DNA from 2 places in the Streptomyces sp. NPDC029956 genome. Region 1 is predicted to be linked to the other one. Evidence: riboswitches for the same ligand, from Rfam matches in the RefSeq annotation. Region 1 holds a riboswitch; the other holds the start of a gene.

Region 1 (8,648 bases):
TGCTCGCCGAGCAGTCTGATCCGGGTCGCGGTGGAGAACCGGTCCCGGTCCTTCGCGGCCATGTCGTGTCGCCTCCCCTGTTCACGCGGACGTCCCCGCACACGGTACGGGACCGAGTACGGGGACGTACGGAAGCCGCCCTGCGGAGGGGCTCAGCCGTCGATCAGCCTTGCGGGGTGATCAGCCCTTGAAGCGCGGGAAGGCGCTGCGGCCGGCGTAGACCGCGGCGTCGTCGAGGATCTCCTCGATGCGCAGCAGCTGGTTGTACTTGGCGACACGGTCCGAGCGGGCCGGGGCGCCGGTCTTGATCTGGCCGCAGTTCACGGCGACCGCGAGGTCGGCGATGGTGACGTCCTCGGTCTCGCCGGAGCGGTGGGACATCATGCACTTGAAGCCGTTGCGCTGGGCGAGCTCGACGGCGTCGAGGGTCTCGGTCAGCGAGCCGATCTGGTTGACCTTGACCAGGAGGGCGTTCGCGGTGCCCTCCTCGATGCCACGGGCCAGGCGCTCCGGGTTGGTGACGAAGAGGTCGTCGCCGACGATCTGGACCTTGGAGCCCAGCTTGTCGGTGAGGACCTTCCAGCCGGCCCAGTCGTCCTCGTACAGCGGGTCCTCGATGGAGACCATCGGGTACGCGGAGACGAGCTCCTCGTAGTACTCGGTCATCTCGGCGGCCGAGCGGGACTTGCCCTCGAACTCGTACTTGCCGTCCTTGTAGAACTCGGACGCGGCCACGTCGAGCGCGAGCGCGACGTCGGAGCCCGGGGTGTAGCCGGCCTCCTTGATGGCCTCGACGATGAGGTCGAGGGCGGCGCGGTTCGACTCGAGGTTCGGCGCGAAGCCGCCCTCGTCGCCGAGGCCGGTGGAGAGGCCCTTGCGCTTCAGCACGGCCTTGAGGGTGTGGTAGATCTCGGCGCCCCAGCGGAGGGCCTCGGAGAAGGACTCCGCGCCGATCGGGGCGATCATGAACTCCTGGATGTCCACGTTGGAGTCGGCGTGCGACCCACCGTTGAGGATGTTCATCATCGGAACGGGCAGCAGGTGCGCGTTCGGGCCGCCGAGGTAGCGGAAGAGCGGGAGGTCCGAGGCCTCGGACGCGGCGTGCGCGACGGCGAGGGAGACGCCGAGGATGGCGTTGGCGCCGAGGGAGCCCTTGTTCTCGGTGGCGTCCAGGTCGAACATGGCCTGGTCGATCAGGCGCTGCTCGGTGGCGTCGTAGCCGACGAGCTCCGGGCCGATCTGCTCGATGACGGCGAGGACGGCCTTCTCGACACCCTTGCCCAGGTAGCGGTTCGGGTCACCGTCGCGAAGCTCGATGGCCTCGAACGCACCGGTGGAGGCGCCGGACGGAACAGCAGCACGGCCGGTGCTGCCGTCGTCGAGGCCGACCTCGACCTCGACCGTGGGGTTGCCTCGGGAGTCCAGGATTTCCCGGGCTACGACGACGTCGATGGACGGCACGAGCATCTCCTTTTTGGGATGTGACGCTGGATGTGACGCAAGGTCGGTGCAGGGTCGCTTGGCCTTGCGACATGAGCCTAACCGGCTCGGGGGCTCCGGCCAGCCGGGCGCCCGCCCCCTGGGACGAAAAAGGACCCAAGGGCATGCATCTCGGGACGAAGGGCCTCAGATCTACCGGTCGGTAACCGTGCCGATCGCGCGGTCCGCCCCGCGGGCCCTCCCCCGAGTACCGTGCCGATCCCTCCGTACGCCCGCCGGAAACGGGGAACCCCGGCCCGACGCGCACGGGGGATGGGCACGTCGGGCCGGGGTGGTCACCGCGGGAGGGTCGGAGGGGCCGCGTGAGCCGCCGGACTCACGCGGACCGCCGGGCTCACTTCAGGTGAAGCTGCTGGCCCGGGTAGATGAGGTCGGCGTTCTCGACGACGCCCTTGTTCAGCTCGAAGAGCTCGGCCCAGCCACCCTTGACGCCCTGCGCCTGGGCGATCTTGCTGAGGGTGTCGCCGGCCACGACCTTGTACTCGCCGTCGCCCTTCTTGACCTTCTTGCCGGTCGGGGTGGTGACGGTCTTCTTCGCGGCGGCCTGCGGAGCGGCCTGCTGCGCGGTCTTCTTCGGGGCCTGACGCTGCTCGCTGCGGGTGGTCGGCTGCTCGGCCTTCCGCTCCTGCTGCGGCTGGTGGGTGCTCTGCTGCGGCGCGCTCTCGGCGGCACCGGTGTTCGGCGAGGCGCCGGAGAGGCCCACGCCGCAGGACGGCCAGGCGCCCTTGCCCTGGCCCGCGAGGACCTTCTCGGCGATGGCGATCTGCTGGGACTTCGACGCCTGGTTGGCGGTCGCGGCGTAGGCGGTGCCGCCGTACGCGGCCCAGGTGGAGGCCGAGAACTGCAGGCCGCCGTAGTAGCCGTTGCCCGTGTTGATGGACCAGTTGCCGCCGGACTCGCACGCGGCGACGGTGTCCCACTCGGAGACCGTGGCGGCCGAGGCGGTGCCCGCGGTCATCAGCGGGGCGGCGACGGCGACACCGGTGACGCCGACGAGCGTGACGACCTGGGTGGCCTTGGAGGGACGGCGGTGTTTGCCCTTACCGGAAAACAGCATGGAGATTCTCCTCACCGACGCCTGTGAGGTGAGCTGTCGGGTTCGGGCCGGAAAGTTGCCCGGCCGCGCGTCCTAGCGCGCGGCTTCACCCCAAGCCGTTCGCCGGCCGTCTGTCTCAACGGCCGGGACCGGCACTTACCTTGGGTCCCCCACTCCTGCCTTCGGCGCTTGCGCGACGACTGTTCCCATCGGCCGACGGCAGGATTCGGCGTTTCGGTCGACGGGGCCCGCGGTGGCGAGCGGTGACGACCGTAGACACAGACCCACCGGAAGTTCAAAGAGGCGTATTACGGAAATAACGCCCCTACTTGCCTTCCGGCGGGGGGTGTTTGTGCAGGTGAGAGGTAACGGCAGCAAAGTTTGCGGACGGGACACGCCAGTTGGGGCGAAGAGACCCATGTCTCACTTGCCCAGAACCGGACATTAGCGCCCGAATCACTCCGCCGACGCGGTCGAACCGTTCGTCAGATCGAGGGCCTGACCAGGGAGGATGAGGTCCGGATCCACGCCCACGGTCTGCCGGTTGGCGTCGTAGAGGGCGGTCCAGCCTCCGGGGAGTTCGTTCTCCTCCGCAATGGCGGACAGGTTGTCGCCCGGCTGTACGAGGTAGGCGCCCGACTTGCCCTGACTGTCCGTTGCGTCCGATTCCTTCGAAGCGTCAGCCGGGGAGTCCTTCACGGGCTTTTCGGTGAGCTTGCCATCCGACGAAGCATGTCTACCGGATTCGGTAGAACTGTCCGGCTTGCCGGTTTCCTCCGGGGCGGCGTCGCCCCGATGCTTCCCGGTTCCGGGCGTGGCCGACGACACGTCATCCGTCGGCCCACCGGGCGTGGTGGCCCCCGGCGCGCTCGGCGTTCCGGGCGTAACGGGCGTACCCGGCGTAACGGACCCATCGGGCGCACCCGGAGTGGCGGGCACGGTCGGGTGGCCCGGGTCGGTCGACACGGACGGGCTCGTCGGAGTGGTCGGTGTGACGGGAGCGGTCGGCGAGACGGGTGTGGCAGCCGTGGTGGGCGAAGTCGTCTCCGTGGCCTTCTTCGCGGCCTGGGACTTCTCCGGCTTCTTCGCCTCGTCCGAGGACTCCCCTGAGGTGCCGGGAAGGCCGGTGGTCCAGTTCGACTCGGGAACCGGGCCCGTGGGAGCCTTGGGGACGCTCGCGGGGCCCGGGTCCACGCCGGGCGACGTGCCGTCGTTCGTCAGGCCGGCGATCGGCGCGCAGGTGGCCCACTCGTTGGAGCCCTTGGCAAGGGCCTTCTCGGCCACCGCGATCTGCTGGGCCCTGCTGGCCAGGTCGGGGCTGGGCGCGTACGTCAGACCGCCGTTGCGCTCCCAGCTGTCCTGGGTGAACTGGAGCCCGCCGTACATGCCGTTGCCGAAGTTGGCGCTCCACTGGCCGCCGGACTCGCACTCGGCGACCCGGTCCCAGGTGGCGGCGTCTGCGGCGGAGGCGGACCCGGTGGCGAGCAGCGGCAGCGCCATGGCGGAGCCGGTCACGCCCGCGGCGACGACGATTGCGGGGGCCTGACGGGGGCGACGGTGACGTCCGTTCCCGGAACGCATAGGAGCGCCTTTCGCGTGACGACTGTGTGGACGACCCGAGTTGCCGACGTGGCCGAATTACTCAACCACGTTGACGAACCGAGCTGACGGGGAACGTAGCCCTATTCGAACGCTCATCACAAGTCGATGCACCCGCGATCACGCGAAGATCACAGTTCTGACGGATCGTCATTTCGTGGAGGTCGTGCGGAAGGGGAGAACTCCACCGGAAGCGTGCGCAATCCGCGCATGATGAGCCCGCCGCGCCACCTCAGTTCCTCCGGATCGGCGGCAAGTCGCAGGTCCGGAAGCCGAGTCAGCAGAGTGGCGAGCGCGGTCTGCCCTTCGAGCCGCGCGAGCGGCGCGCCCAGGCAGTAGTGGATGCCGTGCCCGTACCCGAGGTGCTGGTTGTCGCGCCGGGTCAGGTCCAGGGTGTCCGGCCCGTCGAAGCGCTCCGGGTCCCGGTCCGCGGCGGCGAGCACCACGAGGACGGGGTCGCCCGCAGGGATGTCCTGCCCGCCGAGGGTCAGGGGCTCGGTCGCGTACCGCCAGGTGGCCATCTCCACCGGCCCGTCGTACCGCAGCAGCTCCTCGATCCCGGTCTCCAGGAGTCCGGTCTCCCCGGCCGCGACCGACGCCTGGAGCAGCTCGCGCTGCCCGGGGTGACGCAGGAGCTGGTACATGCCGTTGCCGATGAGGTTGACGGTCGTCTCGAAGCCGGCGAAGAGAAGGATGAAGGCCATCGCGGCGGCCTCGTTCTCGGTGAGGTGCTCGCCGTGGTCGGAGGCCTTGATGAGCCCCGAGATGAGGTCCTCCCCGGGCTCCTCCCGCTTGCGGTGGATCAGCTCGGCGAGATAGCCGCGCATCTTCTTGACCGAGCGCGCGACCCCGCCGCGCGGGCCGCCTCCGTGCCGGATCATCATCCCGGCCCAGTCGCGGAAGTCGTCCTGGTCCTCCTCGGGCACGCCGAGCAGGTCGCAGATCGCGTAGATGGGGAGCGGGAAGGCGAACTCGTGGATGAGGTCCGCGCTCCCCTTCTCCGCGAAGGAGTCGATGAGCCGGTCGGTCAACTCCTGTACGCGCGGGGTGAACTCGGCGACCCGGCGCGGGGTGAAGGCCTTCGAGACGAGCCGCCGCAGCCGGGTGTGGTCCGGCGGGTCGATGTTGAGCAGATGCGTCATCAGCTCGGCCTTGCGCTCGCCCGGGATGCCCGTCTTGCCCTTGGCGTGCGGGGACTCGTCGTGGTGCGCGGGGTTCTTGGAGAGCCGCTGGTCGGCGAGGGCCTGCCGGGCGTCCCCGTACCGCGTCACCAGCCAGGCCTCGACCCCGCTGGGCAGCGTCGTCCGGTGCACGGGCGCGTGCTCACGGAGCCAGGCGTACGCGGGATACGGATCACTCGCGAACTCCCAGGTGAAGAGCTCGGGCGCGGGGGGCGCGGACGCGCGGGCCGGGCCGGGGACGGGGCAGGAGGCGGGCTCGGGGACGGGGCCGGTGCCGGGGGTGGTGCTCACTCCCCGACCGTACAGGGCGGTCCGGAAGGTGAGGTCTGTCGGATCCTGTGATCAAGAAGGGGGTGGTGCCCTAGATTCTTTTCAGTGGATCCTCAGATGCTCAGAAGCACGTTCGCTGTCGTCGAGAGACGGGCCGAACACGCCGTCACCTTCTTCTACTCGCATCTTTTCTGGAACAACCCCGCCATGCGCGAGCTGTTCCCCGAGGACATGCAGCCCCAGCGGGACCGGCTCTTCGCCGCGCTCACCCATGTGGTGACCCATCTGGAGTCCCCGGGGCTCGCCGCGTACCTGGGGCAGCTGGGCCGCGACCACCGCAAGTTCCTCGCCTCCCCCGCGCTCTACGCCGCCGTCGGTTCGAGCCTGCTCGCCGCCTTCGCGCACGCCGCGGGGGCCGCCTGGAGCCTGGAGGCCGAGAAGGCCTGGACCGAGGCGTACGGGCACGTCGCCGATCTGATGCTGGCGGGCGCCGAGGAGGCGGCCGGGGCCGGCGAGCCGGCCTGGTGGGACGCGGACGTCGTCCGGCACGAGCGGTACGGCGAGGACCTGGCCGTCCTCACCCTGCGGCCCCGGCGGCCCTACCCCTTCCTCCCCGGGCAGTACGTCAGCGTCGCTTCGCCGCGCGTTCCGCGCGTCTGGCGCACCTACTCCCTCGCGGACGCGCCCCGCCCCGACGGCACCGTCGAACTCCATGTGAGCCGGATACCGGGCGGCGCGATGAGCACGGCCCTCGTCGACGGGACGGGTCCGGGCGAGACGCTGCGGCTGAGCGCGCCGGGCGGCGGCCTCACCGCGTGCACGGAGCCGGGCGGACTCCGTACCTATATATGCGCGGGTACGGGCTGGGCGCCGGTGAAGGCGCTCCTCTCCGAGGCGGCGGAGGCCGATCCGGATCTGAAGGGCCGGCTGTTCGTGGTGGCGCGCGCGAAGGAGTACCTGTACGGCCGGCAGGACGCGGAGCGACTGAGGAGACGTCTCGGCGGACTCAGCGTCACCTACATCACCTCGGCCCCCGGCCACCGCAAGGACCAGGCGACCGAACGTCTCCTCCAGGCACTGCGGGCCTGCGTCCACTGGCCCTCGCACGACGTCTACCTCGCCGGCCCGCCAGGCTTCCTGACGGAGGTCGCGGAGGTGCTGGTGGAGCTGGGCACCGACCCGTACCGGATCCACCACGACACCCTGCAGCCCGTGGGCCGCTTCACCGCCCGCCCGAACACCGCGGCGGAACGCCTCCTGGGCCCCCCGGCCCCGCTCTGGCACAACCCGGGCGCCCGCGCACCGCGCGAGTACTGAACGGCCGCGGACTCAGGCCCCGCGCCGCCGGAGGCCGTACCGCGCCAGGACGAGGACCCCCGCGAGCGCGATCAGCCCGGAGACCGCCCGCATCCACCCCGGGGCCGCGCCGCTCGCCGCCGCCCAGCCGAGCACCAGGACGAGCAGGACCGTCCCGGCCGGACCGCCGAAGGAGCCGCCGCCGCACCGGACTCCCCCGCGCCGCCGGCCCCTCCCGCACGGGACTCACCCGCACCGGACTCCCCCGCGCCGCCGGCCCCTCCCGCACGGGACTCACCCGCACCGGACTCCCCCGCGCCGCCGGCCCCTCCCGCACGGGACTCACCCGCACGGGACCGAACCGCGCCCGTCAGGCCACGGCCTCCACGCCCTCCGCCGAGCGGATCGCGTCCCGGTAGACACGGGCCGCCGCGCGCAGCGCCGTCTCCGGGTCCACGCCCTCCGCCTCCGCCCGTACGGCGAGGCCGAGCAGTTCGTACCCGATGCCCTCGCCGGCCGGCAGGGGGACGTCGAGCCCCTCCGCCCGCACCCGACCGCCGAGCTTCGCGGCGAGCGCGAGCCCCGGCTGTCCGAGCGGCACGCCGTCGGTGACGGACTCCCGCTGCTTCTCGATCGCCTTCGTCCGCGACCAGTGCGCCTTGACCTCTTCGGGCGTCTCGGCGGTCGCGTCCCCGAAGACGTGCGGATGGCGGTGGACCAGCTTCTCCACCAGGGCCCCCGCGACATCGTCCACGGAGAACGGGTCCTCCGGGTCCTCCTCGGCGATCCGGGCGTGGAAGACGACCTGGAGGAGGACGTCCCCGAGCTCCTCGCGCAGCGCGCCCCGGTCGCCGTCCTCGATCGCCTCGACGAGTTCGTACGCCTCCTCGACGCCGTACTTCACGAGCGCCTCGTGGGTCTGCCGCGAGGACCACGGGCACTCGCGCCGGATCCGGTCCATGATCTGCACGAGGTCGAGGAGCCGGGCGCCGGGCAGGTCGTACGAGCCGGGCAGCAGCTCCAGGTCGGGCATCGTGAAGCGGCCCGAGCCGGCGAGCCGGGCGAGGCCGTCGGTCAGCGCCCGGTCGCCCTCGCCGGAGGGCAGCAGCAGGACCGTACGGCCTCCGGCGCAGGCCTCGACGAGTTCCTCGGCGGTGGGCCGGAGGTGCTCGACGGCGACCCCCGCCTCCCGCAGGTACGGCAGCTGGGGGTGGTGCGCGTCGGGGCAGAGCACCCGGTCCGCGGCGCCCAGCGCCTGCCAGGCGGGCCAGGACAGCAGTCCGGGTGCCACACGGTGGCTTGCGGTGAGCAGAACGATGCGGCCGGGGCTCTCAGATGTCACCCCTTGAACTTACTCCGCCTCACGCGCCGGCCGGGACGGCGCCCGGGTCCTGGCTGAGCTGCCGCAGCCAGGGCGCGGTGGTGTCGCCGAGCCGGACCTGGGCGTCGTCCCAGGCGCCGTAGCGCGGGTTCACGTCGATCGCGAGCGCCTTGGAGGCGGCGGAGAAGACCTCCGTCAGCTTCCGCTGGCCCTCGGGGGTGTCCGTGACGCCCAGCTTGGCGGCGATCTTGTTCATCAGGACGTTGCGGCGGACGACCTCGTCGATCTCGCCGGGCGCCACGCCCTGCTCCTGGAGGAGGACGTCGGCGAGCCGGTCCTCGCCGCCGCTCTCGCGGACGAACGCGGTCCTGGTCTCCTGGAGCTCGGCGCGGGTGACACCGACGCCGTTGTCCGCGGCGACCTTGTCGACGACCCGGTCGAAGAT
Region 2 (4,244 bases), on a different contig from region 1:
GTGCCGTACGGCACGGCCTTCGAGAAGCTGACCGCCCTGGCCTACCCGGAGGGGCACCCGTACCACCACACGCCGATCGGGTCGATGGCCGACCTGGACGCGGCCACCCTGGAGGACGCGCGGAACTTCTTCCGCACGTACTACGCCCCGAACAACGCCGTGCTCTCGGTCGTCGGCGACATCGACCCGGAGGAGACCCTCGCCTGGGTCGAGAAGTACTTCGGCTCCATCCCCGGCCACGACGGCAAGCCCGCACCGCGCTCCGGCGACCTGCCCGAGGTCATCGGCGAGCAGCTGCGCGAGGTGGTCGAGGAGGAGGTCCCGGCCCGCGCGCTGATGGCGGCCTACCGGCTGCCGCACGACGGCACGCGCGCCTGCGACGCCGCCGACCTGGCCCTGACGGTCCTCGGCGGCGGCGAGTCCTCCCGCCTCCACAACCGCCTGGTCCGCCGCGACCGTACGGCCGTCGCCGCCGGCTTCGGCATGCTGCGGCTCGCCGGCGCGCCCTCGCTCGGCTGGCTGGACGTCAAGACCTCCGGCGGTGTCGAGGTCCCGCAGATCGAGGCGGCCGTCGACGAGGAGCTCGCCCGGTTCGCCGCCGAGGGCCCCACGCCCGAGGAGATGGAGCGCGCGCAGGCCCAGTTGGAGCGCGAGTGGCTCGACCGGCTCGGCACCGTCGCGGGCCGCGCCGACGAACTGTGCCGGTACGCCGTGCTGTTCGGCGACCCGCAGCTCGCGCTGACCGCCGTGGACCGCGTCCTGGCGGTCACCGCCGACGAGGTGCAGGCCGTGGCCGCGGCCACGCTGCGCCCCGACAACCGCGCGGTGCTGGTCTACGAGCCGCTGGCGACCGAACAGAGTGACAACGGCGACGACGAGGAAGAGGGAGCGGACCAGTGACCGACGCCGCCGCGTCTTTGACGAGCATGGACTTCCACCCGCAGCCGACGCCCGGCGTCGCCCGGCCCTGGGCCTTCCCGGCCCCGGACCGAGGCACCCTGGACAACGGCCTGACGCTGCTCACCAGTCACCGTCCCGGCCAGCAGGTCGTGGCCGTGGAGATCTTCCTGCCGGCCCCGCTGGACGCCGAGCCCGCCGGTCTCGACGGTGTCGCCACCATCATGGCCCGCGCGCTCTTCGAGGGCACGGACCAGCAGAGCGCCGAGGAGTTCGCGGCCGAGCTGGAGCGCTGCGGCGCGACGCTCGACGCGCACGCCGACCACCCGGGCGTACGGGTCTCCCTGGAGGTTCCCGTCTCCCGGCTGCCCAAGGCGCTCGGTCTCGTCTCCGAGGCACTGATCGCGCCGGCGTTCCTCGAGACCGAGGTCGAGCGCCTGGTGCGCAACCGCCTCGACGAGATCCCGCACGAGACGGCCAACCCGTCCCGCCGCGCCGCCAAGCAGCTCTCCAAGGAGCTGTTCCCGGCCGAGGCCCGGATGTCCCGGCCGCGCCAGGGCACCGAGGAGACCGTCGAGGCGATCGACGCCGCCGCGGTCCGCGCCTTCTACGAGGCGCACGTCCGGCCCGCCACGGCCACCGCCGTGGTCGTCGGCGACCTCACGGGTGTCGATCTGGACAAGGTCCTCGCCGAGACCCTGGGCGCCTGGACCGGCGAGCCGGCCGAGCCGCTCCCGATGCCGCCGATCACCGCCGACGACACCGGACGGGTCGTCATCGTGGACCGGCCCGGCGCCGTCCAGACCCAGTTGCTGATCGGCCGGGTCGGACCCGACCGCCACGACAGCGTCTGGCCGGCCCAGGTCCTGGGCACGTACTGCCTGGGCGGCACCCTCACCTCGCGGCTCGACCGGGTCCTGCGCGAGGAGAAGGGCTACACGTACGGCGTGCGTGCCTTCGGGCAGGTGCTCCGCTCGGACGGCCGGGGGAACGGCGCCTCGATGCTCGCGATCAGCGGTTCCATCGACACGCCCAACACCGGCCCGGCTCTTGACGACCTGTGGAAGGTGCTGCGGACGCTGGCCGCGGAGGGCCTCACCGACGCCGAGCGGGAGACGGCCGTGCAGAACCTGGTGGGGGTCGCGCCGCTCAAGTACGAGACCGCCGCCTCCGTCGCCGGGACGCTCTCCGACCAGGTCGAGCAGCACCTGCCGGACGACTACCAGGCCCAGTTGTACGCCCGGCTGGCCGAGACCGGCACGGTCGAGGCGACGGCGGCCGTGGTCAGCGCCTTCCCGGTGGACCGGCTCGTCACGGTGCTCGTCGGCGACGCGGCGCAGATCGCGGATCCGGTGCGCGCGCTCGGGATCGGTGAAGTGACCGTCGTGACCGGCTGATTCACGCCGCCGACACGGCAAGGGAGGGCCCCGACGGCATAGTTCGTCGGGGTCCTCCCCTTTGTCCGTATTGAGATCAAGAGTGGCCCTATGGCCTGTGGCATGTCTTACAAAATGCGTGTCCGGTTGGTGATTGAAAGACGATCCGCATAGCGTCAGTGCGTCTGTTCGTCAGTTGCACGTGCCGCATCCGCGGCATCGGACAGACATCGCCGAGTCCCCGTCAGGCGCGAGCCTGGGGAGCCGGGGACCCACACGTAGTCCCTGGGGTGAATCGGGCGCCTTCGTCTCGTACGGAGGGGCTCGTAGGAGACCTTCCTGCTCCGAACCCGTCAGCTAACCCGGTAGGCGAGAGGGAAGGAAAGGATCAGCCCCTACATGGCGTTCACCCGTGCCACCGGGAAGCATCGTGCTCCGAGCCGGATGGCGCGCCGCGGCGTGGGCATCGCCGGCGCGGCGACGCTCGCCACCACAGGCGTCATCGGAACCCTCGCTTCCCCGGCGCTCGCCGCCGACACGGACCACCGCTCGCCCGAGGACACCGGTCTCACCAAGGTGATCACCGAGGACGACCTCGCCGAGCGGATCGACGCCCAGGCCGCCGCCCAGGAGCAGGAGGCCTTCGAGGTCGCCGCCAAGGCGAAGGCCAAGGCCGAGGCGAAGCGCAAGGCCGAGGCCCGTGCCAAGGAGATCCGCCAGGCCGAGCAGCGTGCGGCCCGCGAGGCCGAGCGCCGCCGCCTGGCCTCCTTCCAGCTGCCCGTCGAGGGCACGTACGTGTCCACCGGCTACCAGACCGGCGGCTCGCTCTGGTCCTCCGGCAGCCACTCCGGCATCGACTTCCACGCCTCCTACGGCAGCAACGTCGTCTCCGTCGGCTCGGGCACCGTCGTCGAGGCCGGCTGGGGCGGCGCGTACGGCAACAACATCGTCATCCGGATGAACGACGGCACGTACACCCAGTACGGTCACCTCTCCTCCATCGGGGTCTACGTCGGCCAGAGCGTCGAGCCGGGTGAGCGGATAGGCATCTCGGGTTCGACCGGGAACTCGACCGGCCCGCACCTCCACTTCGAGGCGCGGACGACGTCCGAGTACGGCTCCGACATCAACCCGGTCTCGTACCTGCGCGCCCGCGGCGTCGACGTCTGATCCAGGACGCCCGTCGCGCAGGGCCGGCGGTTCGCCGCCCCCTCGCATCGCAAAAGCCCCGGCTCGTACAGAGCCGGGGCTTTTCGTCGGTCGCGGGACATCGATATTCCACCGGGGCATCGGAAATTCCGGCGCGCTGCAATAGAGTCGCAGATCGGGCGCAGAACAGGCGCCGTCGGAATTGACTCGCGCAGACCAAGGCGGAGGTCGGACATGCGCATTCCCGCGCACTCGGTATGCACGGCGATCCGGGACGACATCGTCTCCGGCGTCTTCGAGCGGGGCAGCCGGCTGACCGAGGACCAGCTGGCCCGCCGGTACGGGGTCTCCCGTGTCCCGGTCCGAGAGGCCCTGCGCACCCTGGAGTCCGAGGGCTTCGTCGTCTCCCGCCGCCACGCCGGGGCGCATGTCGCCGAGCCCACCGAGCAGGAGGCCGCCGATCTGCTGGACATGCGGGCGCTGCTCGAACCGCTGGGGGCGGCCCGTGCCGCCCAGCGGCGCACGGAGGCCCATCTCAAGGTGCTGCGCGGCCTGGTCAGGCTGGGTCAGGAGCGGGCCAGGCGCGGACAGGGCGAAGATCTGCGCTCACTCGGCGGCTGGTTCCACGAGACGCTCGCGCAGGCCTCCGGCAGCCCGGCCCTGACGGCGCTGCTGACCCAGCTGCGGCACAAGATCGCCTGGATGTACACGGTCGAGCAGCCCGAGCGGCCGGTGGACGCCTGGGCCGAGCACGGCGCGATCGTGGACGCCGTGGCGCGCGGTGACGCCGAGCGGGCGCGGACGCTGACCGCGCTGCACGCG

The links. Region 1 has a riboswitch for cyclic di-AMP ahead of ACZ4XX_RS26885 (transglycosylase family protein). Riboswitches for the same ligand answer to the same signal wherever they lie in the genome.
Region 2: it holds a riboswitch for cyclic di-AMP, as region 1 does, so the genes downstream of both, ACZ4XX_RS22765 (M23 family metallopeptidase) here and ACZ4XX_RS26885 (transglycosylase family protein) in region 1, are expected to answer to the same signal.

Annotation. Positions count from the first base shown of each region.
Region 1 is NZ_JBVHZJ010000038.1:58,546-67,193, forward strand. It holds gene ACZ4XX_RS26875 (FtsB family cell division protein) at 1-62, opposite strand, end outside; gene eno (phosphopyruvate hydratase) at 181-1,467, opposite strand; gene ACZ4XX_RS26885 (transglycosylase family protein) at 1,835-2,557, opposite strand; cyclic di-AMP (ydaO/yuaA leader) riboswitch at 2,561-2,734, opposite strand; gene ACZ4XX_RS26890 (transglycosylase family protein) at 2,993-4,117, opposite strand; gene ACZ4XX_RS26895 (cytochrome P450 family protein) at 4,267-5,607, opposite strand; gene ACZ4XX_RS26900 (globin domain-containing protein) at 5,704-6,903, shown strand; gene ACZ4XX_RS26905 (hypothetical protein) at 6,916-7,038, opposite strand; gene ACZ4XX_RS26910 (nucleoside triphosphate pyrophosphohydrolase) at 7,253-8,224, opposite strand; gene ACZ4XX_RS26915 (SurA N-terminal domain-containing protein) at 8,244-8,648, opposite strand, start outside.
Region 2 is NZ_JBVHZJ010000029.1:19,435-23,678, reverse strand. It holds gene ACZ4XX_RS22775 (M16 family metallopeptidase) at 1-900, shown strand, start outside; gene ACZ4XX_RS22770 (M16 family metallopeptidase) at 927-2,294, shown strand; cyclic di-AMP (ydaO/yuaA leader) riboswitch at 2,495-2,660, shown strand; gene ACZ4XX_RS22765 (M23 family metallopeptidase) at 2,673-3,443, shown strand; gene ACZ4XX_RS22760 (GntR family transcriptional regulator) at 3,657-4,244, shown strand, end outside.